DNA from 2 places in the Phyllobacterium sp. UNC302MFCol5.2 genome. Region 2 is predicted to be linked to the other one. Evidence: predicted binding sites of a transcription regulator. Region 2 holds the regulator's gene; the other holds the start of a gene.
What was found. The regulator HrcA, encoded in region 2, represses chaperone genes, less so after heat shock. The targets are predictions, from matches to a motif close to GTTAGCACTCNCNNNNNGNGAGTGCTAAC.
Positions count from the first base shown of each region.

Region 1: groES (co-chaperone GroES) is a predicted target of HrcA. The motif match lies at 4,294-4,322, and genes of this name have one in related genera.

Region 1 covers NZ_JMLL01000010.1:521,677-536,954, forward strand. The annotation lists gene BR48_RS0104470 (glutathione S-transferase) at 16-630, opposite strand; gene BR48_RS0104475 (bifunctional riboflavin kinase/FAD synthetase) at 679-1,659, opposite strand; gene BR48_RS0104480 (TIGR01459 family HAD-type hydrolase) at 1,669-2,517, opposite strand; gene BR48_RS0104485 (cation diffusion facilitator family transporter) at 2,805-3,779, shown strand; gene BR48_RS0104490 (metalloregulator ArsR/SmtB family transcription factor) at 3,776-4,087, shown strand; gene groES (co-chaperone GroES) at 4,383-4,679, shown strand; gene groL (chaperonin GroEL) at 4,743-6,386, shown strand; gene BR48_RS0104505 (helix-turn-helix domain-containing protein) at 6,584-6,991, opposite strand; gene BR48_RS0104510 (NADPH-dependent FMN reductase) at 7,082-7,642, shown strand; gene BR48_RS0104515 (glutathione S-transferase family protein) at 7,703-8,380, shown strand; gene BR48_RS0104520 (VOC family protein) at 8,389-8,742, opposite strand; gene BR48_RS0104525 (SRPBCC family protein) at 8,748-9,158, opposite strand; gene BR48_RS0104530 (helix-turn-helix domain-containing protein) at 9,230-10,006, opposite strand; gene fumC (class II fumarate hydratase) at 10,158-11,546, shown strand; gene BR48_RS0104540 (DoxX family protein) at 11,653-12,048, shown strand; gene msrA (peptide-methionine (S)-S-oxide reductase MsrA) at 12,106-12,795, opposite strand; gene msrB (peptide-methionine (R)-S-oxide reductase MsrB) at 12,816-13,310, opposite strand; gene hisG (ATP phosphoribosyltransferase) at 13,423-14,121, opposite strand; gene BR48_RS0104560 (ATP phosphoribosyltransferase regulatory subunit) at 14,118-15,248, opposite strand.
Region 2 covers NZ_JMLL01000010.1:1,240,392-1,255,669, reverse strand. The annotation lists gene BR48_RS0108025 (sensor histidine kinase KdpD) at 1-689, opposite strand, end outside; gene BR48_RS0108020 (Dabb family protein) at 870-1,163, shown strand; gene cueR (Cu(I)-responsive transcriptional regulator) at 1,171-1,560, opposite strand; gene BR48_RS0108010 (heavy metal translocating P-type ATPase) at 1,568-4,069, opposite strand; gene BR48_RS0108005 (bifunctional helix-turn-helix domain-containing protein/methylated-DNA--[protein]-cysteine S-methyltransferase) at 4,216-5,115, opposite strand; gene BR48_RS0108000 (DUF2244 domain-containing protein) at 5,204-5,710, opposite strand; gene nth (endonuclease III) at 5,709-6,491, shown strand; gene BR48_RS0107990 (sulfate transporter family protein) at 6,484-7,200, opposite strand; gene BR48_RS0107985 (adenosine kinase) at 7,355-8,347, shown strand; gene BR48_RS24130 (trimeric intracellular cation channel family protein) at 8,307-8,987, opposite strand; gene grpE (nucleotide exchange factor GrpE) at 9,100-9,804, opposite strand; gene hrcA (heat-inducible transcriptional repressor HrcA) at 9,871-10,941, opposite strand; gene rph (ribonuclease PH) at 11,069-11,785, shown strand; gene BR48_RS0107960 (VOC family protein) at 11,798-12,205, shown strand; gene rdgB (RdgB/HAM1 family non-canonical purine NTP pyrophosphatase) at 12,202-12,849, shown strand; gene hemW (radical SAM family heme chaperone HemW) at 12,953-14,200, shown strand; gene rsmI (16S rRNA (cytidine(1402)-2'-O)-methyltransferase) at 14,213-15,112, shown strand; gene BR48_RS0107940 (YraN family protein) at 15,109-15,278, shown strand, end outside.

The sequences.
Region 1 (15,278 bases), 720 kb from region 2:
TTTACCACACTGGCGTCAACTGAATGGAAAGGCAAGAAATGCCTCCGACGCCTCGGATTTTTCCGAGAGGGCGGCAAGTGCCGGATATTCGCCGGCCGCGATCACGTCCGGCAGCATCTCACGGGTAAACCGATAGGCAACGGCACTCGTAATATCCGCCTGGAGCGGCCGATCTGCGAAGATCCATGGGTCCGCCTGCTGCACTTCGGCTTCCAGCAAACGATACGCATCGGCAAGCTGGCCATGCACGCGATCAAGCCAGGGCTGATGCCGCTTTTCCGAAGGCCGCAGATCGTGCTCGTAGACGATCTGGACGCTCTTTTCGCAGGCGGCGAGCGCGAGGCCGATGATCCGCTGCGAGCGCGTAAAATGCGTAATTTCCGCCGGTGTCAGCCCCAGCGCGGGTTCTGCAATGCGCTCGGCATATTCGAGGATCAGGCACGAATCCATCAGGACGACGCCTTCATCCGTCACGAGCGACGGTGCTTTCACGACGGGATTGATCTTCGAAAACGCCTCGAAGGTTCGGAAAACCGACAGGGACTCATGGGAAAATGGCAGGTTCAGCATTTTCAGTGAAATTGCCACCCGCCGCACATAGGGCGAATCCAGCATTCCAATCAGTCTCATTCCATCGCTCCCGTTATTGTCAGATCATAGGCAAAGCGCCCATCTTACTCAGTCAAAATTGATCCTCTGGTCCAGCGGCGACAGCGGCTTGACACCTTGAAGCAGCGCACGCGCTTCCTCTTCGTCGCGCCGGATCTGCTGCATCATCGGCTCGAGACCGTCAAATTTTTCCTCGCCGCGCAGATAGCCGAAGAAAGAGACGGCGCAGGTTTCGCCGTAAAGATCGTCGCTGAAATCGAACACATATGTTTCAAGCAGCGGCTCGCCATCCGTATCGACGGTCGGCCTGCGGCCAAAGCTGGCGACGCCGTCAAGAAGCGTACCGTCGGCCCGGCGGAAGCGCACCGCATAAATTCCGTGCTTCAAATGGGTCTCGGGCGGAAGCACCATGTTGGCGGTCGGAAAGCCGATCGTGCGCCCCAGTTGCTTGCCGCCGACGACCGTGGCGCGAATGCGGTGCCGGTAGCCAAGGAGCCCGGCCGCCTCGACCACTTCACCTGCGCCAAACAGATCGCGAATGCGGCTTGACGAGATCGCATGGCCCCCCTCGTCACGGAAGGCATCGACGAGCGTGACGTGGAAGCCACGTTCTTCGCCCGCTGCCATCAGGAACGCCGGGCCACCCTGACGGCCCTTGCCGAAATGAAAATCGAAGCCGGCGACGATACGGGTTGCGCCAAGGCCATCAACGAGAATGCGGTCCACAAAGACATCCGCCGTCAATTGCGAGAATTCGCGGGTAAAATTGCATTCGACCACCGCATCGAATCCCAGCGCTTCGAGGATCGATGCCTTCTCGGCGGCGGGTGTCAACCGGTCCACCGGCTGGTCCGGCACGAAAACGCTGCGCGGGTGCGGCTCGAAGGTCAATACCAGCGATGGCTTGCCCTCGGCGCGTGCGGTCTCCAGCGCCCGGCCCAGAACGGCCTGGTGCCCACGGTGCACGCCGTCGAAATTGCCGATGGCGACAATGGCGCCCTTCAGTTCATCGGGCAAATGAGACGGATCGTTCAGACGCAGGATCGGCATATCTTTGTCTCACGCCAGGGCGGGCATCGTCGCAACGGGATTGCTTCCGTGCTTTGCGAGGAACGCCAGAAGCTTCTCAAGGTCATGGACACCGCCCATCACATAATCGCCGGCATGAATACCGCCGGAGATATAGAGAACATCGATGCCGAAAAGATCGGCGCCCTTGATATCCGTCAGCATGCCGTCACCGATGGCAAGTACCCGCGAACGTTCGACAGGGGTGCCGCGCACGTCTTCCGCCGCGGCAACCGCCGCCTCGTAGATCGGGCGATGCGGCTTTCCTGCGATGAGCGTGCGGCCGCCAAGCTGCCCGTAATCGCGAGCAAGCGCCCCGGCGCACCAGATGAGGCGATCGCCGCGCTCGACGACGATATCCGGATTGGCGCAGATGAACGGCAGGTTGCGCGAGCGGAAGCGCACCAGCATGTCGGCATAGTCTTCCGGCGTTTCCGTATCGTCATCGAAGAAACCCGTGCAGACGACGACATCGGCTTCGCGCTCCTCGACCAGTTCCACGTCGATGCCGTCATAGAGGGTTTCGTCGCGCTCCGGCCCGAGATGAAACACACGGCGCGGCGCGTTGCGGATCAATTCGCGGGTGACGTCGCCCGATGTGACGATCCGGTCATAGGCCGATTCCGGCACGCCAAGCGCATGAATCTGCTCCGCTACGCCGGCAAAGGGGCGCGGCGCATTGGTGATGAGAACCACCGTCAGGCCGGCCTGACGGGCCCTTTGCAAGGCCGCCGAGGCGGGTGCGAAGGAATCGACGCCATTGTGCAGGACGCCCCAGACATCACACAGCAGTACGTCGTAGCGATCCATCAATACGTCGAGGCGCTGCAAATGTATCATGTCGGTCATGCCGGTCCCTTCAGGCAAAATACTATGCGACGAGAGTCTTGAGACTGTCTCGATTAGCGGATCGTGCCTGACCTGTCACGCCGGTTATGTTTGAAAACGAACCAGAATCCCAATTGCGGCAGATCGACGAAGGATAGACCGCGCGGTTGACACGCCTCGATTTCGGAACTATCGATATATGAACACGTGTCGATATGTTTGCTATAGGCTTCACAATGTCAGACCCCCATGCCGGCCACGACCACACGCCTAAAGTCACTGCGGGCAACGAGACGAAAATGCTCATTGCACTTGCAATAACTTTTTCATTCATGATCGTCGAGATCGTGGGCGGCCTCATGGCAGGCTCGCTGGCGCTGATTGCCGATGCCGGCCATATGTTCACCGATGTGGTGGCGCTGTCACTGGCCTACTTCGCCTTCCGTTTCGGCCGGCGCGCCGCCGACGAAAAGCGTACTTTCGGCTATATGCGCTTCGAGGTCATTGCCGGGCTTATCAACGCCGTCACGCTGTTCGCCATTCTCATATGGATAACGTACGAGGCCATCGAGCGCTTCCGCAATCCCGGCGAAGTCCTGGCCGGTCCCATGTTTATCGTCGCCACAGTCGGCCTTTTAATAAACATGCTGGTTTTCTGGATCCTGACACGCGGCGGCGATACCGAGCAGGTCAACATCAAGGGAGCGGTGCTGCACGTACTGGGCGATCTGCTGGGCTCCGTCGGCACGATCGTTGCCGCGATCGTGATCTACTATACCGGATGGACGCCAATCGACCCGATACTCTCTGTCTTCGTGTCCATTTTGATCCTGCGCAGCGCCTGGGCGCTCCTGCGCAACTCGTTGCATATCCTGCTCGAAGGCGCGCCAGACAATGCCGCACCTGAAGCCATCGAGCAGTATCTGAAGCAGACGGTTCCGGGACTTGCCGCCGTCCGCCATGTCCACGTCTGGATGATCACCTCGGGCAAGCCGCTGGCAACGCTGCATGTGCGCCCTGCTCCGGATACCAATCCGCGGCTTCTGGTGAAACAGGTCGAAGCCGAACTCATGAAGAAGTTCGAGATATCGCACTCAACGATTGCCATCGACTGGCCGGAGGATACAGCGACGGACGATTGCTGCCTTGGCGATGATCTCCAGCAAGGGCACGAGCACGACCATTCCGGCCATGCCCACGACGAGGCGGATCATGATCACAGTGGTCATGATCATGCCGCGCACGAACACGGACATGAGGGACACAAACATTGAGCTCAACCCCTCCTCTCCCCCCTGAACTCACGGTTCTTGCCGAAACCTTTCGTCTCCTTGGTGATCCGACGCGGCTGCGCATACTCCTGTTCTGCCTCGAAGCGCCGCGCTCAGTCGGAGATATCGCCACGAGCCTCGACCTATCGCAATCGCTGGTCAGCCATCATCTGCGGCTCTTGCGCGGCGCCCGGCTCGTGCGCGGCAACCGGCAGGCAAAACAGATCTTCTACGAACTGGCCGACAAGCACGTCAGCGACATGCTCGTCGACATGACGCATCACGTGGGCGAAGAAAGCGCCGAGGATTGATGCGGTTGGGGCGCGTGTTTCCGCCCGATCGCCCACGCCGACTTGCAGCATTGTGTGAATTCTGTCGTCACGTCATTCGCATTTCACATGAATATGCCATAAAGCGGTTTGTAGATGGGCCCGGCTTCCAAGCATCGCCTCTCCAGGCCATTTTAAATGATGCTTTCCCTTGACTCTTCAAACCGATCCCACTATCTCCGGCCGCAGTTAGCACTCACCCCAAGCGAGTGCTAATACCGCGAATGGCGCTGCCATTCGCGTCATCGTTTTGACACCAACATCAAGGGTTCTAACCATGGCCAAGACCAAGTTCCGCCCGCTTCATGACCGCGTCGTCGTACGCCGCGTCGAATCCGAAGCAAAGACCGCTGGCGGCATCATCATTCCGGATACTGCCAAGGAAAAGCCGCAGGAAGGCGAAGTCATCGCCGTAGGCACCGGCGCTCGTGACGAAGCCGGCAAGCTCGTACCGCTCGATGTCAAGGCAGGCGATCTGATCCTGTTCGGCAAGTGGTCGGGTACGGAAGTCAAGATCGGCGGCGAAGACCTGCTGATCATGAAGGAATCCGACATTCTGGGCATTCTCGGCTAATCGCCGCGCATCCCGCAATCAACGAATTTAGATCAAACCGGGTTTAGTCCCAGGAGAGATAAAATGGCAGCCAAAGAAGTAAAATTCAGCCGTGATGCGCGCGAGCGCATGCTGCGCGGCGTCAACATCCTTGCCGATGCAGTTAAGGTAACGCTCGGCCCGAAGGGTCGTAACGTTGTCATCGACAAGTCCTTCGGCGCACCGCGCATCACCAAGGACGGCGTCACTGTTGCCAAGGAAATCGAACTCGAAGACAAGTTCGAAAACATGGGCGCGCAGATGGTCCGTGAAGTCGCTTCGAAGACGAACGACATTGCCGGCGACGGCACCACGACCGCTACCGTTCTCGCCCAGGCCATCGTTCAGGAAGGCGGCAAGGCCGTTGCAGCCGGCATGAACCCGATGGATCTGAAGCGCGGCATCGACCTTGCTGTTGCCGAAGTCGTCAAGGACCTCGTCAAGAAGGCCAAGAAGATCAAGACCTCGGAAGAAGTTGCCCAGGTCGGCACGATCTCTGCCAATGGCGAATCCGAAATCGGTGAAATGATCGCCAAGGCGATGCAGAAGGTCGGCAACGAAGGTGTCATCACCGTCGAGGAAGCCAAGACCGCCGAGACCGAACTCGAAGTCGTAGAAGGCATGCAGTTCGACCGCGGCTACCTTTCGCCGTACTTCGTCACCAACCCGGAAAAGATGGTTGCTGACCTCGAGGACGCATACATCCTTCTCCACGAGAAGAAGCTCTCGAACCTCCAGGCTCTCCTGCCGGTTCTCGAAGCTGTCGTCCAGACCTCGAAGCCCCTCGTCATCATCTCCGAAGACGTCGAAGGCGAAGCGCTTGCAACGCTCGTCGTCAACAAGCTGCGCGGCGGCCTGAAGATTGCTGCTGTCAAGGCTCCTGGCTTCGGCGATCGCCGCAAGGCCATGCTCGAAGACATCGCGATCCTCACCGGTGGTCAGGTTATTTCCGAAGACCTCGGCATCAAGCTCGAAAGCGTTACGCTCGACATGCTCGGCCGCGCCAAGAAGGTGTCGATCACCAAGGAAAACACCACGATCGTCGACGGCAATGGCAAGAAGGGCGAAATCAACGCTCGCGTCGGCCAGATCAAGCAGCAGATCGAAGAGACCACTTCCGACTATGACCGCGAGAAGCTGCAGGAACGCCTTGCCAAGCTCGCTGGCGGTGTTGCCGTCATCCGCGTCGGCGGTGCGACGGAAGTCGAAGTGAAGGAAAAGAAGGACCGCGTCGACGACGCCCTCAATGCAACCCGTGCGGCTGTTGAAGAAGGCATCGTTCCTGGCGGCGGCGTCGCCCTGCTTCGCGCTTCGGCTGCTCTTACGATCAAGGGCGCCAATGCCGATCAGGACGCTGGCATCAACATCGTTCGCCGTGCTCTGCAGGCTCCTGCCCGCCAGATCGCAACGAACGCAGGCGATGAAGCTTCGATCGTTGTCGGCAAGATCCTTGAGAACAAGAAGGACACCTACGGCTACAACGCGGCCAATGGCGAGTATGGCGATCTGATCACGCTCGGTATCGTCGATCCGGTCAAGGTCGTTCGTACGGCTCTCCAGGACGCAGCTTCGGTTGCCGGCCTTCTCGTCACCACCGAAGCCATGATTGCTGAAGCGCCGAAGAAAGACTCGGCTGCTCCGGCAATGCCGGGCGGCGGCATGGGCGGCATGGGAGGCATGGACTTCTAAGAAGTCCTCATCCAGCGACATACGGAAAAGGCGGGTTTCGACCCGCCTTTTTTGTTTTGACTTGCGTGTTCTTCAATTTCCGCTCGGCGGCTCGTTCGTCCGCCGCACTCGTGGCAGAGCGCCTTCATCCAAGTTTAAAGACGCTGAGAGAATCCTTCTATCGGGGCAGTGTCGGCGCAGTTCGCGTTGAACTTTCTTCACTCAGCCGCATGGGAGAAGAGCTGCTTTTGCTCCGAACCTTCGTGGACGGCGTCGAACCGCGCGCGTGCTTCGGCGACGCGCTGTTCGTTGCGGATCGCCCAGTCGCCTAGCGCGCGGACGGGCACCAGAAGGTCGCGGCCGAGATCGGTAAGTTCGTAGTCGACGCGTGGCGGGATCGTCGGGTAAACCGTACGGGTCACGAAACCATCGCGCTCGAGTCCGCGCAGCGTGCTCGTCAGCATCTTTTGCGAGATACCATTGATGGTCCGCTTTAACTCATTGAAGCGCATCGATTTATTGCCGAGATAATTGACAACGAGAACCGTCCATTTATCGCCGACGCGCGCCAGAATGTGATTAACCGCAGTGCATGCCGAGGTTACCTGAAAGTGATCTGGTTTCACAAAAGTGCCTCCTTGCGGGGGTTTCGAACAGTCACTTATATAGCGCCGGGCACTATTAGTTACCATCCCCCCAAGACGAAGGATTTTTTTATGTCAAAAGCCAAGATCGCCGTTATTGTCGGCAGCACCCGTATCGGCCGTTTCGCCGAATTTCCCGCCAAATGGATTGCCGACGTCGCTGCACAGCGGGGAGATGTCGAGGTCGAAATTATCGATCTGCTTGACTATCCCATGAATTTCTTCGGCGAAGAGCGCACCAGCGACGCCCAGAACGAGACCGCCGAACGCTGGAAGAAGAAGCTGCGCGAATTCGATGGCTATGTTTTCACGGTTGCCGAATACAACCACGGCCCGACGGCCGTCCTTAAGAACGCTATCGACCTTGGCGATTTCATCCAGAAGCCGGTCGCCTTTGTCGGTTATGGTGGCGTCGGCGGCGCGCGCGCCATCGAGCATCTGCGCCTCATCTTCGTCGAAATGGGATCGGCTTCGGTAAAGACCGGCGTTCACATCGCCTATTCCGAGTATCTGAGCGCCGTCAAGGGCGAGAAGAAGCTCGGCGACTACCCGCATCTCAATGAAGCAGCCACAAGCCAGCTCGACCAGCTCGTCTGGTGGGCCAACGCCTTGAAGACCGCTCGCGCGGCCTGATCGCTGGGCTGGGCGGTCGAAACGCGATCGCCCAGCCGGCAAATCCGGAGGATCATCGTCATGGCGTCGCTCGTTCTGATCAGCCATCTGCTGTGCCCGTATGTCCAGCGTGCTGCAATCGCGCTCGCTGAAAAGGGCGTGCCCTTTGAAAAGATCTATATCGACCTTGCAGCGAAACCAGATTGGTTCCTGAAAATATCGCCGCTCGGCAAGGTGCCGCTTCTGCGCGTCCCCCAGGCGGATGGCGGCGAGGCGATTCTCTTCGAGAGTTCTGTCATTGCTGAATATATCGACGAATCGCAGCCGGGGCCGAAACTTCATCCCGACGACGCGCTGACGCGGGCACGCCATCGCGGCTGGATGGAATTTGGTTCATCGATCCTTTCCGACCTCTGGGCGCTGGAGACAACGAAGGACGCTGCGGTTTTCGAAGAGAAGCGCAAGGCGATCACTGAAAAGTTCGGCCGCGTCGAAGAGGTTCTTGGCGACGGTCCCGTCTTTGCGGGCGCTGGCTTCAGCCTAGTCGATGCGGTTTACGCCCCGATTTTCCGCTACTTCGATACATTCGACGAGATCGTAGAACTCGGCATTTTCACCGACTACCCGAAGGTGCGGGCATGGCGCGAAGCACTCGCAGCGCATCCAAGCGTTCGCGAGGCGGTAACGCCGGAATATCCGCAGCTACTGCACGCCTTCCTGCAAAAATATGAAGCGTACATGCTGACGCTGGCGCGCTGAACTGTCGGCTATTTATCCGACCAGACGGCAAGCTCGTATCCGTCCGGGTCGGCGAAGTGAAAGCGCCGGCCTCCGGGAAAGGTAAATACCGGCTTGGTGATCTTGCCACCGGCTTTTTCGACCTGTTTGAGCGTGCCTTGAAGATCATCGGCGAAAAGAATGATCAGCGCGCCGCCGGGACGCGGTTTGCCTTCGGTGGTGAAGCCGCCCTTGAGATGCCCGTCGGAAAACTCGCAATAGCTCGGACCATAGTCCGTGAATGTCCATCCGAACGCGTCGCCATAGAAGCTGCGCGCCGCGCCAATATCGCTGACATTGAATTCGACATAGTCGATACATTTGTCTTTGCCTGAACTGGCCATCGTCCTCATCCTATAAGTTGCGCTTCGAGCAGGTCCTTCAGCGCCTGAAGATCACGCTTGACCCAGGCCGCATCTGCGTTGAATTTTTCGTCATCCATGCCCGGCACGCGAAAAAGCGTAAATATGAGTTCGCTCTCGTCGCCGTTGGGCACCACCCGCATAGGGATATAGACCTCGTCCCCGGTCTCCATAACCACCCAATGATCGAGAACCCCGACTTCGTTCTTCGGCGCAAAGCGCAATCGAAGTTTGCCCGCCGGCCCATCGGCCAGCCATTCATCACCGGATTTCTGCAAGGCGGATGTCAGGCCGGATGCCCATTGCGGCAGATTTTCCGCAACGCTGACGTAGTCATAAACATCCTGCCAATTGCGTCCGATTGAAATTTGAAGGGTCCTTGCTTCATGTGTAGCCATGGTTGTACTCCCACATCGCGTACGGCAAGCTTATGCGCCTAACGACTTTCTGTCTTGAACAAAACGGCCACTTATGCCGCGAGATGCTGCAGGAGCGCCGAGGGCGAAAGACCTGACAGGGATTTTGCCTCGCGGCTCAAATGTGCCTGATCGGCATAGTTCGCGTCGAACGCCAGAGCACCGATGCCGCTTCCCGGATCGCGCCGGCCGAGCTTCAAGAATTTCTGGAAACGCAGGATGCGCTCCAGCGTCTTTGGCCCATATCCGAAATTGTGCAGGAACTGCCGGCGCAAGGTGCGCTCGCTCACATTGAGCATTGTCGCCAATTCGGCAATAGCCACAATATCTTTCGAGCGCTTGAGCGTGTCGAAGGCGGCAACCATGGCCCTGTCGGGCGATGCAATTGATGGAGCGATGTCCGACAAGGCAGACTGGAGCCGTTCCGTCGCGTCCCCGATGGTTTTCGCTACGACAAGTTTTTCGGCGAGAGCCTCGGCGCGCGCACCCCATAGCTCGGACAAGTCAACACGCTGATTGACGAGTTCGGACATTGGAATGCCAAGCCATTTGCTCGCAGCGCCTGGAGCAAAGCGGATGCCGACGATATTGGCCAGGGAACCATCGACGATATGTGGGGCCGTGTCGGGACCCGCAATCGTCAGTTTGCCTTCCGACCACAATATGTCGACACAACCATCGGGAAAGACCGCCACGGTCGCCGCCAATTCGCCGATACCCTCGTGGTTCCACGCGCAGAGGAAATGCGGCCGCAACTCGGCCGTCGGCGAGAACTCGCGGTAGCGCCCGGCTGAATGCGCTGGGATGGATTCGTTGCCTGACTGTCTCACGCCGCATCGCCAATGTTGATTGATCATAAGCGCTTAATCGATTTTATCCGAAAGCCGGGCGAAATCCAGACCAACATTCCATCGCCAAACCTTGCCTCTCCGGGAGCTTCGCAGTAGTGCTCTTGCCAACTCCCACCAGGAAAATGAAACGATGAGTTCTACCCGTACGGAAACAGATACTTTTGGCCCAATCGACGTTGCAGCCGACAGGTATTGGGGCGCGCAGACGGAACGTTCGCTGCACAATTTCAAGATCGGTGGCGAAAGAATGCCCATTCCGCTGGTGCGGGCGCTCGGTATCGTCAAGCGCGCAGCAGCCGAAACCAATCTCTCCCTCGGGAAGATCGATGAAGTCATCGGCCGCGCGATCACCGTTGCCGCCGAGGAAGTCATCGAAGGCAAGCTCGACGATCATTTCCCGCTCGTCGTTTGGCAAACCGGCTCAGGCACGCAGTCGAACATGAATGCCAACGAGGTCATTTCCAACCGCGCCATCGAAATGCTCGGCGGCACAATGGGATCGAAGAAGCCGGTCCATCCGAACGACCACGTCAATATGAGCCAGTCGTCGAACGATACTTTCCCGACGGCAATTCATATCGCGACCGCAATTGAAGCCACGCATCGGCTGTTTCCGGCGCTCACCCACTTGACGGAGGCGGTACTCAAGAAGGAAAAGGCCTTCGCCGACATCATCAAGATCGGACGCACCCACACGCAGGATGCGACACCTGTCACCCTCGGGCAGGAGTTCTCCGGTTATCGCGCCGCACTCGAGTATGCGCGCAAGCGCATCGAGCAGAGCCTTGCCGATATTTTCCTTCTTGCCCAGGGCGGTACCGCGGTCGGAACGGGACTGAACGCCCCGGTGGGATTTGATACGGCTTTCGCCGAGGCCGTATCGGACATTACCGGCCTGCCGTTCAAGACGGCACCGAACAAGTTCGAAGCACTGGCGAGCCATGGCGCTCTTACGAACTTCCACGGCAGCCTCAATTCCCTGGCGACCGATCTCTTCAAGATGGCCAACGACATTCGCTTCCTCGGCTCGGGCCCACGTTCGGGCCTCGGCGAACTGAAGCTTCCGGAAAATGAACCGGGTTCATCGATCATGCCGGGCAAGGTCAATCCGACCCAGGCCGAAGCCCTGACCATGGTTGCGACGCAAGTGTTCGGCAACAATACCTCGGTTACCATCGCAGCCAGCCAGGGCCATTTTGAGCTCAACGTCTACAAGCCCGTAGTGGCGCTCAACGTGCTCCAGTCGATCCGCATTCTCTCCGACGCCATGGTATCCTTCGCAGATAATTGCGTGGACGGCATCGAGGCCGACGAGGTTCGGATCAAGGATCTGCTCGATCGTTCGCTCATGCTGGTTACGGCGCTTGCCCCTGCCATTGGTTATGACAATGCAGCCAAGATCGCAAAGACAGCCCACAAGAACGGAACGACGTTGCGCGAAGAAGCACTCGCCAGCGGCGTCTCGGCCGAGGACTATGATCGCCTCGTGCGTCCCGAACGAATGATATCGCCGGAGTAACCCCGGAAAATCATTCTATTGTGAACAATCTGTCGAGAAAATAGTGGCTTTGTTTGACAATCGAATCTAGCTATTGGCCTGTCACGACAAACCCTGGAGACTTTCTATGGCGAACAACAGCGCACTCATTCTTATAGGTCGCATACTGCTATCATTCATGTTCATCCTGGCTGGCTATGGAAAGCTCACTGCCATCGGTGGCACCGCCGGATATTTCGGCAGCCTCGGATTTCCGGCGCCGACCATCGTGGCGGTGCTCGTCGGGCTGCTTGAGCTTCTAGGCGGCCTTGCCGTACTCGTTGGCTTCCAGACGCGGATTGCTGCTCTGGCGCTTGGCATTTTCACGCTCGCGGCAACTGCTGCGGCCCACCTGAACTGGACGGGCGACGCCGGCATGGTGCAGTGGATGTTCTTCCAGAAGAATCTCGGCGTAGCCGGCGGCTTCTTCGTGCTTGCTGCATGCGGCGCAGGCGCCCTGTCGATCGACGCAAAACGCGGCTGATCAAATACAGCATCGATTAAAAAGGCCGCTTCGAGCGGCCTTTTTCTTGTTTGACGATCAGTTCGACGGCTTCGCCTCGCCGACGAGCACCGGTTTTTCCCGGTAGTCGCCGGGGAAGTATTTGCCGAGGTTCGCGATCTTCGGCAGGTCATTATACGCGATATAAGGCTGCGAAGGGTGCAGCGTCGCATAGTCCTGGTGATAGGCTTCGGCCGGATAGAACTTTTCCAACGCAGAAATCTTGGTGACGATCGGCTTCGGATAGGCCTTCGCCTTATCGAGCTGGCTGACATAGGCCTTCGCTATCTTCTCCTGATCGGGGCTGGTCGTGAAGATCGCCGAGCGGTACTGGGTCCCTGAATCCGGGCCCTGCCGGTTCAATTGCGTCGGGTCATGCGCGACGGAGAAATAGACCTGCAGAACCTTGCCGAGACTGACCACCTTCGGGTCGAACGTGACTTCCACCGACTCGGCATGGCCGGTATCGCCGCCGCTCACGATTTCATAGCTGGCGGTTTCCTTCTTGCCGCCGGCATAGCCGGAAACGGCGCTCGTTACGCCTTTCAAGTGCTGGTAGACCCCCTGCACGCCCCAGAAGCAACCACCGGCAAGCACAATGGATTCGGACTTCGCCGATGCCGTCTGGTCGACAGCCGGGGGCGGCACCATGGTGACGTCTTCACCGGCAAGCGCGCAGCCGGGTGACAGCAACAGGCCCGCAGCAAGCATAAAATGATATGGTTTCATGGTCTTATCCCTTTGCGCGTTCAAGCAGCAACCGGTTTGAAGTTGAGTGCGACCCCATTCATGCAATAGCGCAGCCCTGTCGGCTTTGGGCCATCATCGAAGACGTGGCCGAGGTGGCCGCCGCAACGGTGACACTCCACGGCCGTACGCGTCATGCCGAACGAACTGTCCTTGGTCTCGTTGACAGCGCCCTTCATCGCTGTCCAGAAGCTTGGCCAGCCCGTGCCGCTGTCGAATTTGGTGTCGGAGGCGAAGAGAGCTAGGTCGCAGCCGGCGCAGGTGAAGGTGCCCTTGCGCTTTTCGTGATTGAGCGGGCTTGTGAACGGACGTTCCGTGCCTTCCTGGCGCAAGACGTAATATTGCTCCGGCGTCAGCAACTTCTTCCATTCGGCGTCGCTGTGCTCGACTTCGAATGTGCCTGCTGCCACGGCCTTGGGCGCATTTGCGAACCTTGCCGCGACGAGGGCGCCGAGCCCTGCAAGCGCACCGCCAAAAAGCGTTCGACGTGTCATCATGAGAAAACTCCCAGCATAAAGATACCGAGGATGTCCGGTATTCTGCAGGGAAATACGTAAGGGTCGACCGAAAGGTTACAGTGCAACCCGTCCATCACGTAGAGTTGATGGATCAGTGCTTTGCTTGTGCCGCCGCAATACGCTGTGAAAGCTCCGCAACGGCCCCGGTTTCAGCCGTTTGCCGGCACGAGACCAGGCAGGCCTCCGATTTCAGAATGACCCCGTTATCGAGGATTTTCAGATGGTTGGCGCGTAGCGTCGATCCAGTCGAGCTAATATCGACGATGATGTCGGCAGCGCCGGAAGCAGGCGCGCCCTCGGTAGCGCCGAGGCTCTCGACGATCCGATAGACCTGGATGCCGTGCATCTGCGAAAAGAACTGCTGGGTCAGCCGCCAGTATTTCGTGGCGATGCGCAGGCGTCGGCCATGCCTCTGGCGGAAATCCGCAGCGACATCATCGAGGTCCGCCATCGTCGATACGTCGTACCAAACCTCCGGGACGGCAACGGCGACATCCGCATGGCCAAATCCGAGCCGCGCTTCGACGCGAACGCGTTCGTCGGCGGAGGCAAGCGTTTCGCGGATCAGGTCTTCACCCGTGACACCAAGATCGACGCTGCCATAGCCGAGCTCGCGTGCGATCTCGGAGGCCGAAAGAAACAGAATGTCAATGTCACTGTTGCCCTTGACCTTGGCCCGGTAGCTGCGCTGATCCTTGGGCAGGATGACGCTGAGGCCGGCATTTTCCAGCACCTCCAGCGCCTGTTCCTTGAGACGGCCTTTCGAGGGAAGCGCGAGAGTGACGGTCATTGTGCATCTCCCGCGATCTCTTCAAGCCGGTCCAGCCAAACGGAAAAGCCGACACCGGGAATGGAACCGACCGCGCCGAGCATCGTCAGCAGCCGGTCATAGCGGCCGCCGCCGACAATTGCGCCAAGGTCAGGCCGATCAATCGCGCGCGTCTCATAGACAAGCCCGGTGTAATAGTCGATCGGGCGTCCGAAGGCCGCATCGTAGATGATCGTTTCGTTGCCGATCCCTGCCTCTTTAACCGATACGGCGCGTGCCTCGAACTGTTCCAGTGCGAGGCCGAGGTCGAACTCATTGGCGCGGGCAAAGCTGAGAAGATAGCCGGCGGCTTCTGCGAGAGGCACGCGGATAGCGAGAAACTCCTCAAGCGCCGCAATGGTGCGCACCGGCAGGCGAACCGAGGCAAGGCTCGCCTTTTCGATGAGACGCCGGGCGATTTCCACCGGTGCCCGCCCGGATGCCGGTGAGATGCCGGCGGCCTGCATGTCCTTTTCGAGTTCGGCGGCAAGCGCTGTTTCGTCACCTTTTTCGACAAGTGCGGCCAGCCGATCCGGCAGCGTTCCCTTTTGGCGGTCCGAGCCGAGATCGGCAAGCAAGCCTTTCAACTGGGCATGATTGCCGAAAGCGCGCGCCAGTTTCTTCTGCCAGCCGCGCGGCAAGCCGAGGGAGGCGAGCACAGCTTCGAAAATGGCCTGGTCACCCAGGAGCGTTTCAAGTTGGGCCTGGGGCGCGGCCAGCCTGATCGATGCAATCGCATCGGCAAGTGACCGGGCATCGGCACGGGCGCGGTTCGCGTCGCCGAGATCCTCGATGCCGGCCTGGAAAAACTCATTGCCGCCTTCGCGGCGCTGGCGGAAGACTTCGCCGAGATAAGCGTAGCGCTTGGGCGTCGCGGCATTGCGTTCGATATGGTTGCGGCAGACCGGAATGGTGAATTCGGGACGCAGGCAGAGACTTTGGCCGTTTTCATTCTCGGTGAGAAAAATACGCCGGCGCAGATCTTCGCCCGCCATGTCGAGAAACTGGTCGGCGGGCTGGATGACCGGTATGTCCACGAGCTCGGCATCGCGGCCGGCAATCAGCGCCGCGAGATCGGCAGAAAAGGCAGGGGCGCGGGATGCGGTCATGCTTGGCGCATTCCTCGCGAATGGCAGCAC
Region 2 (15,278 bases):
TCGGCAGTACGCCGCAACGCAAGCTCGCGCAGGGCAGTGAGGTTTGCAGGCTTGAAGAAGCCCTCGGCCGCCCGCTCCGCATTGCCGGGGAGATAAATCTTGCCCTCTCTCAGGCGTTCGATCAGTTCCGCCGGGGGCAGGTCGACGAGAAGGACATCGTCGGCGCGTTTCAACACGGTGTCGGGGACAATCTCCCGCACAGTAACGCCGGTGATGCTGGATACGATGTCGGATACGCTTTCGAGATGCTGGACGTTCATGGCTGTCCAGACGTCAATGCCGAGCCAGAGCAGTTCCTCGACATCCTGATGACGCTTGGGGTGGCGGCTGCCGGGAACGTTGGTATGGGCGAGCTCATCGACAATAAGCACTTTCGGCTTGCGCGCGATGGCTGCATCGATGTCGAACTCCTCGAGGAGCCGCTCGCGATAGGTCACTTCCTTGCGCGGGATAACGTCCAGCCCCTTGAGCAATTCGGCGGTCTCGGCGCGTCCGTGGGTTTCGGCAATGCCGACGACGATATCCTCGCCCTCTTCCTTGAGGCGGCGGGCGCGCTGCAACATGGCGTAGGTTTTGCCGACACCGGGCGCCGCGCCGAGAAACACCGTGAGCTTGCCACGCGTTTCGCGCGTCGCAAGTTGCAGAAGTCTGTCGGGATCGGGTCTGTTTTTTTGACCGTAATCGGCCATGGATGCCTCAAGCTGTTTTATGCGGCCCATACTCAAATCTCAGGGACAGGCCAGAACGTTTACCCCAGCTTTGTCGGAAAAGCCAAGGCGTGGATCGGCTGGGCTGCGACAGCACATCTATTGACGCAACCGGCCGAGTGTGGAAAGTCCCGCGCAAACTATGCAGCAGGAAGCCTAGCCGTGATCCGTCATATTGTGTTTTTCAGTGCCCGGAACAAGGAAGACGTGGGAGCAATTGTCGAGGGCCTGAAGCGCCTCGGCGAAATTCCGCATTCGCAGGTGTTCGAAGTGATGCAGAACACGAAGACGGATCCGATCTCCGGCGAGATCGATGTCGTGGTCTATGGCGAGTTCGAGGATGCCGAAGCGCTGGCGGCATACAAGGCGCATCCGATCTATAGCGAGACGACGGCAGTGGTTCGGCCGATGCGCGAACTGCGCATTTCCGCCGATGTTGTTTCGACGCTTGTCTGACCTTCCGTTAGTTCCTTCCTGAAATCGTCTCGAGGATCGGGCAGTCAGGCCGCTGGTCGCCGTGACAATGAGCGACCAGATGTTGCAGCGTGTGCTGCAACTCGCGTAGTTCCAGAATCTTGCGTTCGATCTCGCCGAGTTTCGATTGCGCGATTGCCTTTACGTCGGCGCTGGCGCGCTCCTTGTCCTCATAGAGCGCAAGGAGCTGTCGACATTCCTCGACGGAAAATCCAAGGCCGCGCGAGCGCTGCAGGAAGCGCAGCTTGTGCACATCTGACATGGAATAGTCGCGATAGCCATTTTCCGCGCGCCCGGGCTTCAGCAAGCCGATATCCTCGTAATAACGGATCGTCTTGGGCGGCAGGCCGGATTTGTCGGAAGCGGTTCCGATATTCATGGCAACCTCACAGTTTGACGGTGCGCAGGCGCAGCGCGTTGGCAATGACCGAAACCGACGAAAGGCTCATTGCTGCGGCGGCAAGCATCGGCGAAAGCAGAAGGCCGAAGACCGGATAGAGCACGCCCGCGGCGACCGGCACGCCGAGCACGTTGTAGATGAAGGCGAAGAAGAGGTTCTGCTTGATATTGCGAAGCGTCGCCTCGGCCAAATGACGCGCACGGACAATGCCGTTGAGGTCGCCCTTGACGAGGGTTATGCCCGCGCTTTCCATGGCAACGTCCGCGCCCGTACCCATGGCGATGCCGACATCGGCTGCGGCGAGGGCCGGCGCGTCGTTGATGCCATCGCCAGCCATCGCAACCCTGGCGCCGCCATGACGCAGTTCATCCACCAGCGCCTTCTTGCTCTCGGGCAGCATATCGGCGCGCACCTCATCGATGCCAAGCTGCGAAGCCACGGCCCGAGCGGTCACGGCGTTGTCGCCTGTCGCCATGATGATCTTCAGACCCGCAGCGTGCAGCAGGCGGATCGCCTCAGCGCTCGTCGCCTTGATCGGATCGGCAACGGCAACAATGCCGGCGGCCTTGCCGTCAACGGCGATGAACAGTGCGCTCTTGCCTGCGGCGCGCAACGCGTCGGCGCGCTCCTGAAGCGGCAGAACATCGGCGCCGACATCCTGCATCATGGCGCGGTTGCCGAGCGTGACGGTGCGCCCGCCGACAATACCGGTAACGCCCTTGCCGGTCACGGCTTCGAAACCGGTTGCGTCGGGGACTGTAAGACCGCGATCCCTGGCGCCATCGACGATGGCTTCGGCCAGCGGATGCTCAGAACCTTTTTCGAGGCCTGCGGCGAGTGCCAGGAGTTCGCCGTCATTGAAAGGCGGCTGCGCGATGAGATCGGTCAACCGTGGCTTGCCTTCGGTCAGCGTGCCGGTCTTGTCGACGATCAGCGTATCGACGCGGGCAAAGCGTTCGAGCGCTTCAGCATCCTTGATGAGAACGCCTGCATGGGCGCCACGTCCCGTTGCCGTCATGATCGACATCGGCGTTGCCAGACCAAGCGCGCAGGGGCAGGCAATGATGAGCACCGAGACCGCGGCGACAAGGCCGTGGATCATGCTCGGCTCGGGGCCGAGAAGCGCCCAAGCGGCGAATGCCAGCATGGCGACGAGGACGACGGTTGGAACGAAATAACTCGCAACGCGATCGGCGAGGCCCTGTATCGGCGCGCGCGAACGCTGCGCCGCCGCGACCATGCCGACGATCTGCGACAGCACCGTATCCGCGCCGACCTTCTTGGCCTCGATGAGCAGCGTACCGTTGCGATTAAGCGTCCCACCCGTGACCTGGTCATGCTCGGCTTTCTCGACTGGCAGCGATTCGCCGGTAATCATGGATTCGTCGATCGAGGTGCGCCCCTCGAGCACGATGCCGTCCACAGGAATGCTTTCGCCAGGACGAACACGTAGCTTGTCGCCCACTGCGACCTCGTCGAGCGGAACATCCATCTCTGCGGCGTCCGCACCGACACGCCGTGCCGTCTTCGGCGCAAGGTCGAGCAGGGCGCGAATTGCCGAGCCGGTCCGTTCGCGCGCCTTGAGCTCCAGCACCTGGCCGAGAAAGACGAGGGCAACGATCACCGCGGCGGCTTCGAAATAGACCGGGACCATGCCGCCATGGCCACGGAAGGAATGCGGGAAAATATCCGGAAAAAGCGTCGCGACGACACTGAACGCGTAGGCCGCGCCAACCCCGATGGCAATGAGCGTCCACATGTTAGGGCTTCGGTTGACGAATGAGGCAAAGGCGCGCTCGAAAAAGGGGATAGCCGCCCAGACGACAACCGGCGTTGCCAGCGCAAACTCGATCCATATGGCGAGGCGTTCGCCAAGCCAGTCGCGGAACGGGAGACCGAGCATCGGCCCCATGGTGATGACGAGCAGCGGCACCGAACAGAAGGCGCTGATCCAGAAGCGGCGGGTGAAATCGACGAGCTCCGGATTGGGGCCTTCGTCGCCGGTCGGTATGCCCATAGGTTCGAGGGCCATGCCGCAGATCGGGCAGGCGCCGGGACCGTCCCGAACGACCTCGGGATGCATCGGGCACGTATATTGCGTTCCGGCTGGCATAGGCTTCGGCAGGGGCCGGTCGCCGAGATAATCCTCCGGGGCTTTCTTGAACTTCGCCATGCAGCCCGCCGAACAGAAGTAGTATTTCTCGCCTTCGTGGCGAAGGAAATGCTTGGCGCTGGCCCGGTCGACCTTCATGCCGCATACCGGATCCGTCGCCTCGATATAGGCTTCCGGATCCTTGACGAACTTCGCCTGGCAGCCGGCCGAACAGAAATGGAAAAGGCGCTCGCCATGTTCGGTAGTTGGCTTGCCCGCGTCAGGATCCACCACCATGCCGCATACCGGATCGCGAACGACCTCGGTTGCTACGGATTGATGCCCGCCGCAGCAATTATGGCCGTGGTGCGGGTGGTTCGCGTGCTCGTGCTTCATGGTCCTGCTTTCCGTCTTCAAATAAGTAATGCAGGAAAGGTAATCTTTCCAGTGACTGGAAGGTCAAGGGCAACGTTGCGATAAGTTTCAACGCAAAAGCCCGGCGCGGGGCCGGGCTTTCTGGCGGTCTTGGGAGAAGACGGTTCTCAGCCTGCCTGGCTGTGCGGCGTATCCTGTGCGAGCTGCCCTGCTTCCCAGCCGAGAATGGCGCGCTTGCGGGTGAGGCCCCAATGATATCCGGTCAAGGCTCCCGACTTTCCGACCGCGCGGTGGCAGGGAACAACGAAGGAAACCGGGTTGGCGCCAATCGCCGCACCGACGGCGCGCGAGGCGTTGGGCGAGCCGATGTCAGCGGCGATATCAGAGTAGGCGACGCATTTGCCCATCGGAATCTTGAGCAGCGCTTCCCAGACTCGCAGCTGAAAATCGGTGCCGATCGTCACGACTTTCAATGGCCGGTCGGCGCGCCATTCCGCCGGATTGAAAATCCGCCCGGCATAGGGGGCTGTGGCGGCCAGATCCTCGACGTAGGTGGCGTTTGGCCAGCGCGAGGACATGTCGGCGAGCGCTTCTCGCTCCTTGCCGGCGTCCGCAAAGGCGAGGCCGGCAAGACCGCGATCCGTCACCATGATGAGCGCCAGCCCGAACGGCGAAATGAGAAAGCCATATCGGATCGTCAGGCCTGCGCCGCGGCTCTTATAGTCTCCCGGCGACATGCCTTCATGGGTAACGAAGAGATCGTGCAGCCGGCCAGGGCCCGAAAGTCCGGTCTCATAGGCGGTTTCGAGCAGCGGCATGCCCTCGTCAAGCAGCCGGCGCGCATGATCGATCGTTACCGCCTGCAGGAAACCCTTCGGTGAGAGGCCGGCCCAGCGCGTAAAGAGCTTTTGCAGCGCAGTCGGCGAAAGTCCGGTGTCGCGCGCCAGAGTTTCAAGCGAAGGCTGGTCGCGATAATCCTTGCTGATGCGTTCGATGATGTGGCTGACGATGGCATAGTCGTCGCCGGTCGGAGTGATGTCTTTTTGAAGTATGGCGTGCGGTTTCATGAGCTTTTACCTCTTGTGTTGAGGATATATGACCACGCACCCGCCTTCGCCGCCACCCGATTCTTGACGGCCGAACCGGTCGGAAAGATTAGTGTCCCTTCGCCGTCGCAAGCGCTGTCTGAAAGGCCGAGGCAAAGCTTTCGCGGTCGTCGGGATTGAGGAACGAGCCGATGATGACGGCCTTGCCCTGTCCCTCGACGCGCATCGAGGTAATGCCGATCTCGGCATGACGGGCAATGCTGAACCGGGTCCAGTAAGGGTTGAATTCGTGCTGCCTTGCCCGTCCCGAAGGCGCGACCTGACGGATGTGCAGGGCAACGCGCGAAATGCTGACTTCTTCGTGTGCTTTCGCTGCAGCGTAGTTCATGCGAAACGCCACGTAGACGATGACGACGTCCAGCCCGAAAAAGCCGAATACTGGCCAGGCGCCGATCGACAGAAAGAAAAGGCCGGTCATAAAACTGCTGACCCCAAGCGTTCCCATAAGAACAAGAAATCCGAAACGGCCAAGCGATCGATGTGGCACAAGAAGCGCACGGAAGATTTCTTCTTCGTTGATCGCGGCCGGGTCAATCGGGTTTGTTGTTTGGCTCATGGGGCTCAAGTATAGAGGGGTCATGGAAAATCCCAAGCCGAAAATCGATCAGAACGCTGTGACCGCCAGGCCCGCCAAGGAAGAGCGGCGTGTGCCGGGGACGCGCTACACGGCGGCGGAGATCCACGAAATATTTCGCCGGTTTTCGATCCAGCGGCCGGAGCCAAAGGGGGAACTCGAACACGTCAATCCGTTCACCCTGCTTGTCGCCGTGGCACTTTCGGCGCAGGCAACCGATGTCGGCGTAAACAAGGCGACGCGCGCGCTCTTCAAGGTTGCCGACACGCCCGAAAAGATGGTGGCCCTAGGGGTAGAGAGGCTTGGCGAATATATCCGAACGATCGGGCTGTGGCGCAACAAGGCCAAGAATGTCGTCGCGCTATCGCAAGCACTGGTCGAAAAATTTGGCAGCGTCGTTCCCGATGATCGTGACGAACTGGTCAAGCTGCCGGGGGTTGGCCGTAAGACTGCCAATGTCGTCCTCAGCATGGCGTTCGGCCAGGCTACGATGGCGGTGGACACGCACATCTTCCGCATCGGCAACCGCCTTGGCCTTGCGCCCGGCAAGACCCCGGACGAGGTGGAGGCGAAGCTGATGAAAATCATTCCGTCGGAATATCTCTATCATGCGCATCACTGGTTGATCCTGCACGGCCGATATGTGTGCAAGGCGCGTAGGCCGGAATGTTCGGCCTGTGTCATCGCCGATATCTGCAAGGCAGCGGAAAAGACCTCGGAAATCCCGGCGCCGCTGGTGCCGCTGCCGCCGCAGGCTATCTGACGGCTACAGGCCGTGCCGCACTGGCGACGGCTTTGTGGAGGTGCACCATGAGCGCTGCGGCAAAGAGCGGCGTCAGGAGGTTGAGCAATGGCACGGCCATGAATGCGGCGATGACGAGGCCCGCGAGGAAGACCGTACCGGCATTCTGCGCCCGCAAGGCCTTTGCTTCGGCTTCGGATCGAAAACGCATCGCGGCGAACTCGAAGAACTCGCGGCCCAGCAGATAGCCATTGACGATGAAGAATGCGATCAGGTTGACGCCGGGAATGAGCAACATCAGCAGGGCGGCAATATTGCCGAGAATGACGACGCCAAAGAAGCGGATCGAAAGGACCATCGAGCGCATGGCAGGCAGCGGCTTTCCGGCCGGGTCGCCAGGGTAGTCTTCCTTTTCGACGACCTCCGCAACATCGTCAAGAAAAAGCCCGGCTACGATGGCGGTAACTGGAGCAATCAGCAACGCCAGTCCCAATGCGAGCCCGATGCTGGCAAAGAGGCCGGCGATGAAGCCGATCCAGCCCGTCCAGGATGGCAAATCCGGCATCATTCCTTGGAAAAAAGGGAGCGCGAGCCATTCGAAGATTTCGCGCAGCCCAAACCATGCGCCGACAAGCAGCAGCAATGTCAGCCCCAGCGATTTCCACAGGACGGCGCGAAATTCCGGACGGAAGAGGTGACTGGCGGCGGCGCGGGCGCTTTCGACGATCATCGGGCATTTTGCTCCATGGCGTAGGCATCCGACATAAGCGCAACTGACCCTTCGGACAAGGTGTTCGCCCAAGTGGGGGGTGGTCAATTCTGTCGCGACGGGTTAGAGCAGGCAAAACAACGCCAACAGGTTTGCGATCTATCCCGGAGTTTCCATGTCCACTTATGACGTGCTTTGCATAGGCAACGCCATTGTCGATATCATTGCCCGCACCGATGACGATTTCATCATCAAGAACGGCATTATCAAAAATGCAATGAACCTGATCGACGCCGATCGGGCCGAGTTCCTCTACGAGCGCATGGGTCCCGCGATCGAGGCGTCCGGCGGCAGCGCCGGCAATACCGCGGCGGGCGTTGCCAGCCTTGGCGGACGCGCCGCCTATTTCGGCAAGGTAGCGGATGATCAGCTTGGCCACGTATTTACCCATGATATCCGTTCGCAAGGCGTCGCCTTCGACACGCGTGTGCTGGCTTCACCGCCACCCACCGCGCGCTCGATGATTTTCGTGACGCCCGATGGCGAGCGCTCGATGAACACCTATCTCGGCGCCTGCATTGAACTCGGGCCGGAGGATGTCGAGAGTTCCAAGGTTTCCCAGGCCAAGGTCACCTATTTCGAGGGCTATCTCTGGGATCCGCCGCGCGCCAAGGAAGCCATCCGCCTGTCGGCAAAGATCGCTCATGAGCACAAGCGGGAAGTCTCGATGACCCTCTCGGATCCGTTCTGCGTCGATCGCTACCGCGAGGAGTTTCTTGATCTGATGCGCTCCGGCACGGTCGACATCGTTTTTGCCAATGAGGCGGAAATGAAATCGCTGTACCAGACGGACAACTTTGAGGAAGGGCTCGAGTTGATCCGCAGGGATTGCAAGCTCGCTGCCGTCACCCGTTCGGAAAAAGGTTCTGTGGTCGTTACCGGCGACGAGACCGTTGCGGTTCCAGCCATCGAGATCGAGGAACTGGTCGATACCACAGGCGCGGGCGATCTTTATGCTGCGGGTTTCCTTTTCGGCTACACCAACGGCCGCTCGCTGACCGATTGCGCCCGCCTTGGCTCGCTGACGGCGGGGCTTGTCATCCAGCAGATCGGTCCGCGTCCGCAGATCAATCTGAAGGCCGCGGCGGAGCGGGCGGGGCTGCTCTGATCAAGCCTTCCCGCTCAAGCTCGTCCGCACTGCGGCCGGGCTTGTGATAGGTCGGCAGATACCAGCCGAAATAGAGCGCGCCGCCTCGGACCGTGAAGGCGGCAAGCGCCGCGACGAGCGCGGAAATCTCCGTCCCGACGGCAAACCGGTGCAGCACGATATAGACAAGTGAGCCGGCGAGCGCCGCCGTGACATAAATTTCGCGGCGCATCACCACTGATGGCTCCCCCGAAATGATATCACGCAGGATACCGCCGAATGTCGCCGTCATGATCCCGGTCACCACCGCAATGGTCGAGTCGAAGCCGAGTGCAAGGCTCTTTGCCGCGCCCATCACGCTATAGGCGGCAAGCCCGACCGCATCGAGCCAGAGGAGAACGCGATAGCGTGATTCAAGCAGATTGGCGGTGAAATAGACAAGGATTGCCGCTGCGGCGCAGACAAGTAGGCTCATCGGATCCTTCACCCAGAAGACGGGAACGCCGAGGATGAGGTCGCGCAACGTCCCGCCGCCGATCCCGGTGACCGCGGCGAGAAAGATGAAAGCCATGATGTCGAGCTGGCGCCGCGAGGCCGCCAGAGCTCCCGTCGCGGCGAAAAGGAAAATTCCGGCATAGTTGAACAGCAGAATCATGGTCACCGGCAGTTTCCCCTCGCCGTTATTTTGTCCCACGATAGAGCATGACCGGAAAATGAAAAGAGCCGCATTCCGGTCAGGGAAATGCGGCTCCTTGGAACGTCGTTACGACCGATCAGGCGTCTTTTTCAGCCTGCGGATTGATCGGGCCGGGTTCCGGCTGAGCTTCGCCGGCGGCCTGCTTGGGTCCGCCCCGCGACACGCCGACAAGCGCCGGCCGCAGCACGCGGTCGCCGATGACAAAGCCAGCCTGCGCAACCTGCACCACCGTATTATGCGGAACATCCGCATTCGGAATTTCGAACATCGCCTGGTGGAAGTTCGGATCGAACTTCTGACCCTGCGGCTCGATTTTCTTGACGCCGTGGCGTTCCATAGCGGTGAGCATGGAGCGTTCCGTCATCTCGACGCCCTCGACGAGACCCTTAAGGCCGGCATCGCCGCCTGCAAGTGCATCGGCGGGAACCGCTTCGATGGCGCGCTTCAGATTGTCGGATACCGCAAGCATGTCGCGGGCGAAGTTGGCAACCGAATAGCTGCGCGCGTCATGGACGTCGCGCGCGGTTCGCTTGCGCAGGTTTTCCATATCTGCGGCAAGGCGCAGCAACTGGTCCTTCAGATCGTTGTTTTCGGCGCGCAGCGCGTCGAGTTCGGCGGTCGTTGCCTGCTCCTGGTCTTCCTCGGCAAGCGCATATTCCTCGGCCTTGCGCGATTTAAGAAAATCATCGGCAGCGCGCTTCAGCGCATCGCGATCGCGCGGGTTCTTCAGGTCGCGCTGATCGAGATCCGGGGTGTCGTGAAGTTTCTTGTCTTCAGCCATCTATCCTGTCCGTTCATTTTTCGAAGTTGCGCTGGATATCGACGTTCGGCTCTTGAAAATCAAGTCTTATCGCAAAAGGCGGGATACGAGCTGGGCGGTATAGTCGACCATCGGCACGATCCGGGCATAGTTGAGCCGGGTCGGGCCGATGACGCCGAGGGCGCCGATGATGCGCTGCTCCGAGTCCCGATAGGGCGCGATCACCAGCGACGAACCCGACAGCGAGAACAGCTTGTTTTCTGACCCGATGAAGATGCGCACGCCGGGTCCCGCCTCGGCGAGGTCGAGAAGCTGCAGCGTTCCTTCCTTGGTTTCGAGATCGTCAAAGAGGTGGCGCAGCCTGTCGAGATCGGCCTCGGCGTTGATCGAATCGAGAAGATTGCCGCGCCCGCGCACGATCAGGCGCGGCGGCTGCCCGCTGCCTGCGCCGCCCCAGACCGCCAGCCCCTGTTGCACCAGATGCTGCGACAAGGCATCGAGCGCCTGCTGGGTCTCGTCCTTGAGTTGGCCGATTTCCTGGCGCGCCTCGCTGATCGTGCGCCCCTGAATATGCGCATTGAGAAAGTTCGAAGCTTCGATGAGCTGTGAGGGCGTCACGCCAACGGGCAAATCGATAACGCGATTTTCGATATCCCCGCTCTGGCTGACAAGAACGGCCAGGGCCTTGGTCGGCTCGAGGCGCACGAACTCGATGTGTTTCAGCGCGCCTTCCGCCTTGGTCGCAAGCACAAGACCGGCGCCGCGCGACATGCCGGAGAGGATTTGGCTCGCCTGCGTCAGCACAGTTTCAGTCGACTGGTCTTCGCTTGAGGCACGAACCTGCGCCTCGATCGAGTTGCGCTCAGCGGCGGAAAGATCGCCGACTTCCATGAAGGCGTCGACGAAGAAGCGCAGCCCAAGCTGCGTCGGGAGGCGTCCGGCCGAAATATGCGGTGCATAGACCAGTCCGAGATGCTCGAGATCGCTCATGACGTTGCGGATCGTCGCCGGCGACAGCGACACGGGGAGAATCCGCGAAAGGTTGCGCGAGCCGACCGGTTCGCCGTCGCCAAGATAGCTCTCGACGATGCGCCGGAAAATGTCGCGCGACCGCTGGTCAAGCGACTGATATGCCTCCGGTACCACGGCCCGTTTCATCTTGCCTCGTATGTCTGCTTGTTACAGCCCTGATATAAGCATTGTCCGGGCAATCATCAAAGCCTTTGCTTCGATCTGCCATCACGGCTAAAAGGCCGGACCACAGATTTTCAAAGAGGTCTTTCCAATGCGTCCTTCCAAGCGAGCCCCCGACGAGATGCGCGCCATCTCCTTCGAACGCGGCGTTTCCAAGCATGCCGAGGGCTCGTGCCTAGTCAAATTCGGCGACACCCATGTTTTGTGCACCGCGAGCCTTGAGGAAAAGGTGCCAGGCTGGATGCGCAACACCGGCAAGGGTTGGGTAACGGCCGAATACGGCATGTTGCCGCGCTCGACCGGCGATCGCATGCGCCGCGAGGCATCCTCGGGCAAACAGGGCGGCCGCACGCTGGAAATCCAGCGGCTGATCGCCCGCTCGCTGCGTGCGGTCGTAGACCTGCAGGCGCTCGGCGAAGTGCAGATCACGGTGGACTGCGACGTTATCCAGGCTGATGGCGGCACGCGCACGGCTGCCATCACTGGCGGTTGGGTCGCTCTGCACGAGTGCCTGCGCTGGATGGAAGCACGCCAGATGATCAAGGTCGAAAAAGTACTGAAGGACCACGTTGCGGCGATCTCATGCGGAATTTCCAATGGCACGCCGGTGATCGACCTCGATTATCAGGAGGATTCGACGGCACAGACGGACGCGAACTTTGTCATGACTGGCAAGGGTGGTATCGTCGAGGTGCAGGGAACCGCCGAAGGCGAGCCCTTTTCTGAGGAAGAACTGCTTGCCCTTATGAGCCTTGCCCGCAGCGGCATCGGGCGGCTGGTCAACCTGCAGCAGATGGCTGTGAGCTAAAAGCCCGAGACCATGCGACCATCCGGTATCCTTGAAACGGCGCTTTATGTTACGGACCTTGCGGCCGCCAAGGACTTCTATGCCGGCATTCTCGGGCTCGAGATCATATTGGAGACGCCGAAGCGGTCCATCTTTTTTCGCTGCGGCGCCGGTGTCCTCATCCTGTTCGATCCCGTGCTTATCAACGAGCGCCCGCCCGGCAGCCTGCCTATCCCCTCGCATGGGGCAACAGGCCCGGGCCACGTCTGTTTCAAGGCGACACGGGATGAAATCGCCGGATGGAAATCCCATCTTGAGGCAAATGGCATCGAGATCGAAAGCGAGTTCGATTGGCCTAACGGCGCGCGCTCGCTCTACTTCCGTGATCCCGCCGGAAACTCGATCGAATTCGCAGAACCGAAATTATGGAATTTGGAATGAGAAAACTCGAAAAGGGCAAACTGCTCGTCGCAAGTCACAATCAGGGCAAGATCAATGAGATGATCGACCTTCTGGGACCATTCGGCTTTGAAGTGGTTTCCGCTGGCGATCTCGGCCTGCCGGAGCCGGATGAGACCGGAACCACGTTCGAGCAAAATGCCTATATCAAGGCCTATGCAGCGGCGAAGGCGACCGGCCTCGTTGCGCTCTCCGATGATTCCGGCCTTTGCGTCGACGCGCTCGGCGGCGATCCCGGCGTTTACACGGCGAACTGGGCGGAACTTCCCGATGGAAAGCGCGATTTCAGCCACGGCATGGAAAAGGTGGAAAAGGCCTTGCAGGATAAGGGCGCGACAAGCCCCGACCAACGCAGCGGGCGTTTCGTATCCGTCATCTGCCTCGCCTGGCCGGACGGCGAAGCCAATTACTATCGCGGCGAGGTCGAGGGCGAGATCGTCTGGCCGCCGCGCGGCAGCGCTGGCTTCGGTTACGATCCCGTATTCAAGCCGGAAGGCTATGAGGCGACCTTCGGCGAGATGACAGCTGAACAGAAGCATGGCTGGAAGCCGGGTGACGAAAAGGCGCTGTCGCACCGCGCCCGTGCCTTCCAGCATTTCGCCAGGGATTGTCTGGACGCAGGATGACCCGCAACGATCCGATCACACGCCGGAGTTTTGCAGTTTGGCTCCCACCCTTTCCCCGTCTGGGAAGGGTCATTGCTGTTCAACGGGGTAGGGGACGGGTCTGATGGCGTCCTTGCCAGTGATTCCCGCCGCCCCGGACCTGCGGTCCGACCTTCTCCAAGAGTTCGAGGGTAAGGGAGGGCGCACGAAATCGCACCCCGACAAGGGCGAGAGCGGGTTTGGGGTCTATGTGCACTGGCCATTCTGCATGGCAAAGTGTCCCTACTGCGATTTCAATTCGCATGTGCGGCATCAGCCGGTCGACCAGAAGCGCTTCGCCGCTGCCTTTGCCCGCGAGCTCGCGACAATGCGCCAGCGCACCGGCGAGCGCACAGTGTCCAGCATATTTCTCGGCGGGGGGACTCCCTCGCTGATGCACCCCGATACGGTCGGCTCGGTTCTGGATGCGATCGCGCAGAACTGGCACGTGCCCGCGGGCATCGAGATCACCCTCGAAGCAAACCCCACCAGCGTGGAGGCTGATCGGTTTCGCGGCTATCGCGCCGCAGGCGTTAACCGCGTTTCGCTTGGCGTGCAGGCACTAAATGATGCCGATCTGCGCCGCCTCGGCCGCATGCATAGTGTCGATGAGGCACTTGCGGCGATCGGCCTTGCACGGGAAATCTTCCCGCGGCTGTCCTTCGACCTCATCTATGCGCGGCCGGACCAGAGCGTCGAGGCATGGCGTGAAGAACTTGTGCGTGCCATCTCCTTTGCCGCCGATCACCTCTCGCTTTACCAATTGACCATCGAAGAAGGCACGCCCTTCTACAATCTCTGGCAGGCAGGAAAGCTCGTTACGCCGGACGGCGATCATGCGGCCGCGCTCTATGCCGAAACGCAGGATGTGACTGCAAAGCACGGCCTGCCGGCCTACGAGATTTCCAATCATGCCATTCCGGGCGCCGAGTCGCAGCACAATCTCGTCTACTGGCGCTACGGCGAATATGTCGGTGTGGGACCCGGCGCTCATGGGCGCTTTGTCGAGGACAATATACGCGCCGTGACGATCACCGAGCGCCATCCTGAAACCTGGGTCGAAAAGGTCGAGGCAGCGGGACACGGCATTATCGAGGAAGAGCGCCTTGATCGCGAGCAGGAAGGCGACGAATTCCTGCTCATGGGTCTGCGGCTTGTCGAGGGGATCGACCTTGCGCGCTACGAACGTCTTACCGGGCACAGCGTCAAGGAGAAGCGGGTAATTTCCCTCGCCGAGCAGGGGCTTATCGAGTATGTCGGCAATAGCCGCATACGCACGACCCCGCAGGGCGCGATCGTTCTCAATGCGGTCATCGCCGATCTCGCGGCTTGAGGGGAAAAACAGGTGTCCGAAGCTGAAACCGGCGACCGGCATTATCAGATCGGCAGCGCCAGCTTCCGGGCTCGTCCGCTCGAGCCGGCGCTCTACATCGTGGCGACGCCCATCGGCAATCTCGGCGATATGACGATCCGCGGCGTCGAAACCCTTGCCGCCGCCGACATCATTGCCTGCGAGGATACTCGGGTGAGCCGCGTCCTGCTGGAGCGCTATGGCATTTCACGCCGCCCTTTCGCCTATCACGAGCACAATGCCGAAATCGCCGGCCCTAAACTGATCGAGGCGCTGCTTGCCGGAAAGAGCGTTGCACTCGTCTCTGATGCGGGAACGCCACTCGTCGCCGATCCCGGCGGCAGGCTGGTGCCGGAGGCCAAGGCGGCCGGAATCCGGGTGGTGCCGATCCCCGGCGCCTCATCTGTCCTCGCCGCGCTGACGGCATCGGGCCTCTTCAAGGACTCATTTTACTTTGCCGGCTTTTTATCGTCGAAACAGGGACAGCGTCGCGCCCGGCTGGCGGAGCTCAAGGCGCTCGATGCGGCGCTGGTTTTCTTCGAATCGCCCAACCGGGCTGCCGCGACGCTTGCGGATATGGCCGATATATTCGGGGCGGAACGCCCGGCTTCCCTCTGCCGCGAGTTGACCAAGACCTATGAGACCATCGTGACCCTACCGCTGAAGCATCTGGCCGAGACGTTCGCGGACGAGGATCGCATCCGCGGCGAGGTGGTTCTCGTCGTCGGTTCTCCCGTCGAGGATGCGAATATTCCCCGCTCCGACGAAGATGTCGACGCGTTGCTGCGCGCGCTTGTCCTCGAAATGTCGCCGGCAAAGGCGGCCGGAGAGGCGGCGCGCATGACCGGGCGGCCCAAGGGCGAGCTCTATCAACGGTTGCTGGCAATGAAATGAGCGCGCGGGGCGGCAGGCGCAAGGCATACCGCCGCGGCCACTCCGCCGAGCGGCTCGCCGCGCTCGCCCTCATGCTGAAGGGCTATCGCATAGTCACCCGCCGGTACCGCACCAAGGTCGGCGAGATCGATCTGATTGCCCGCCGCGGCAATATCGTCGCCATTAT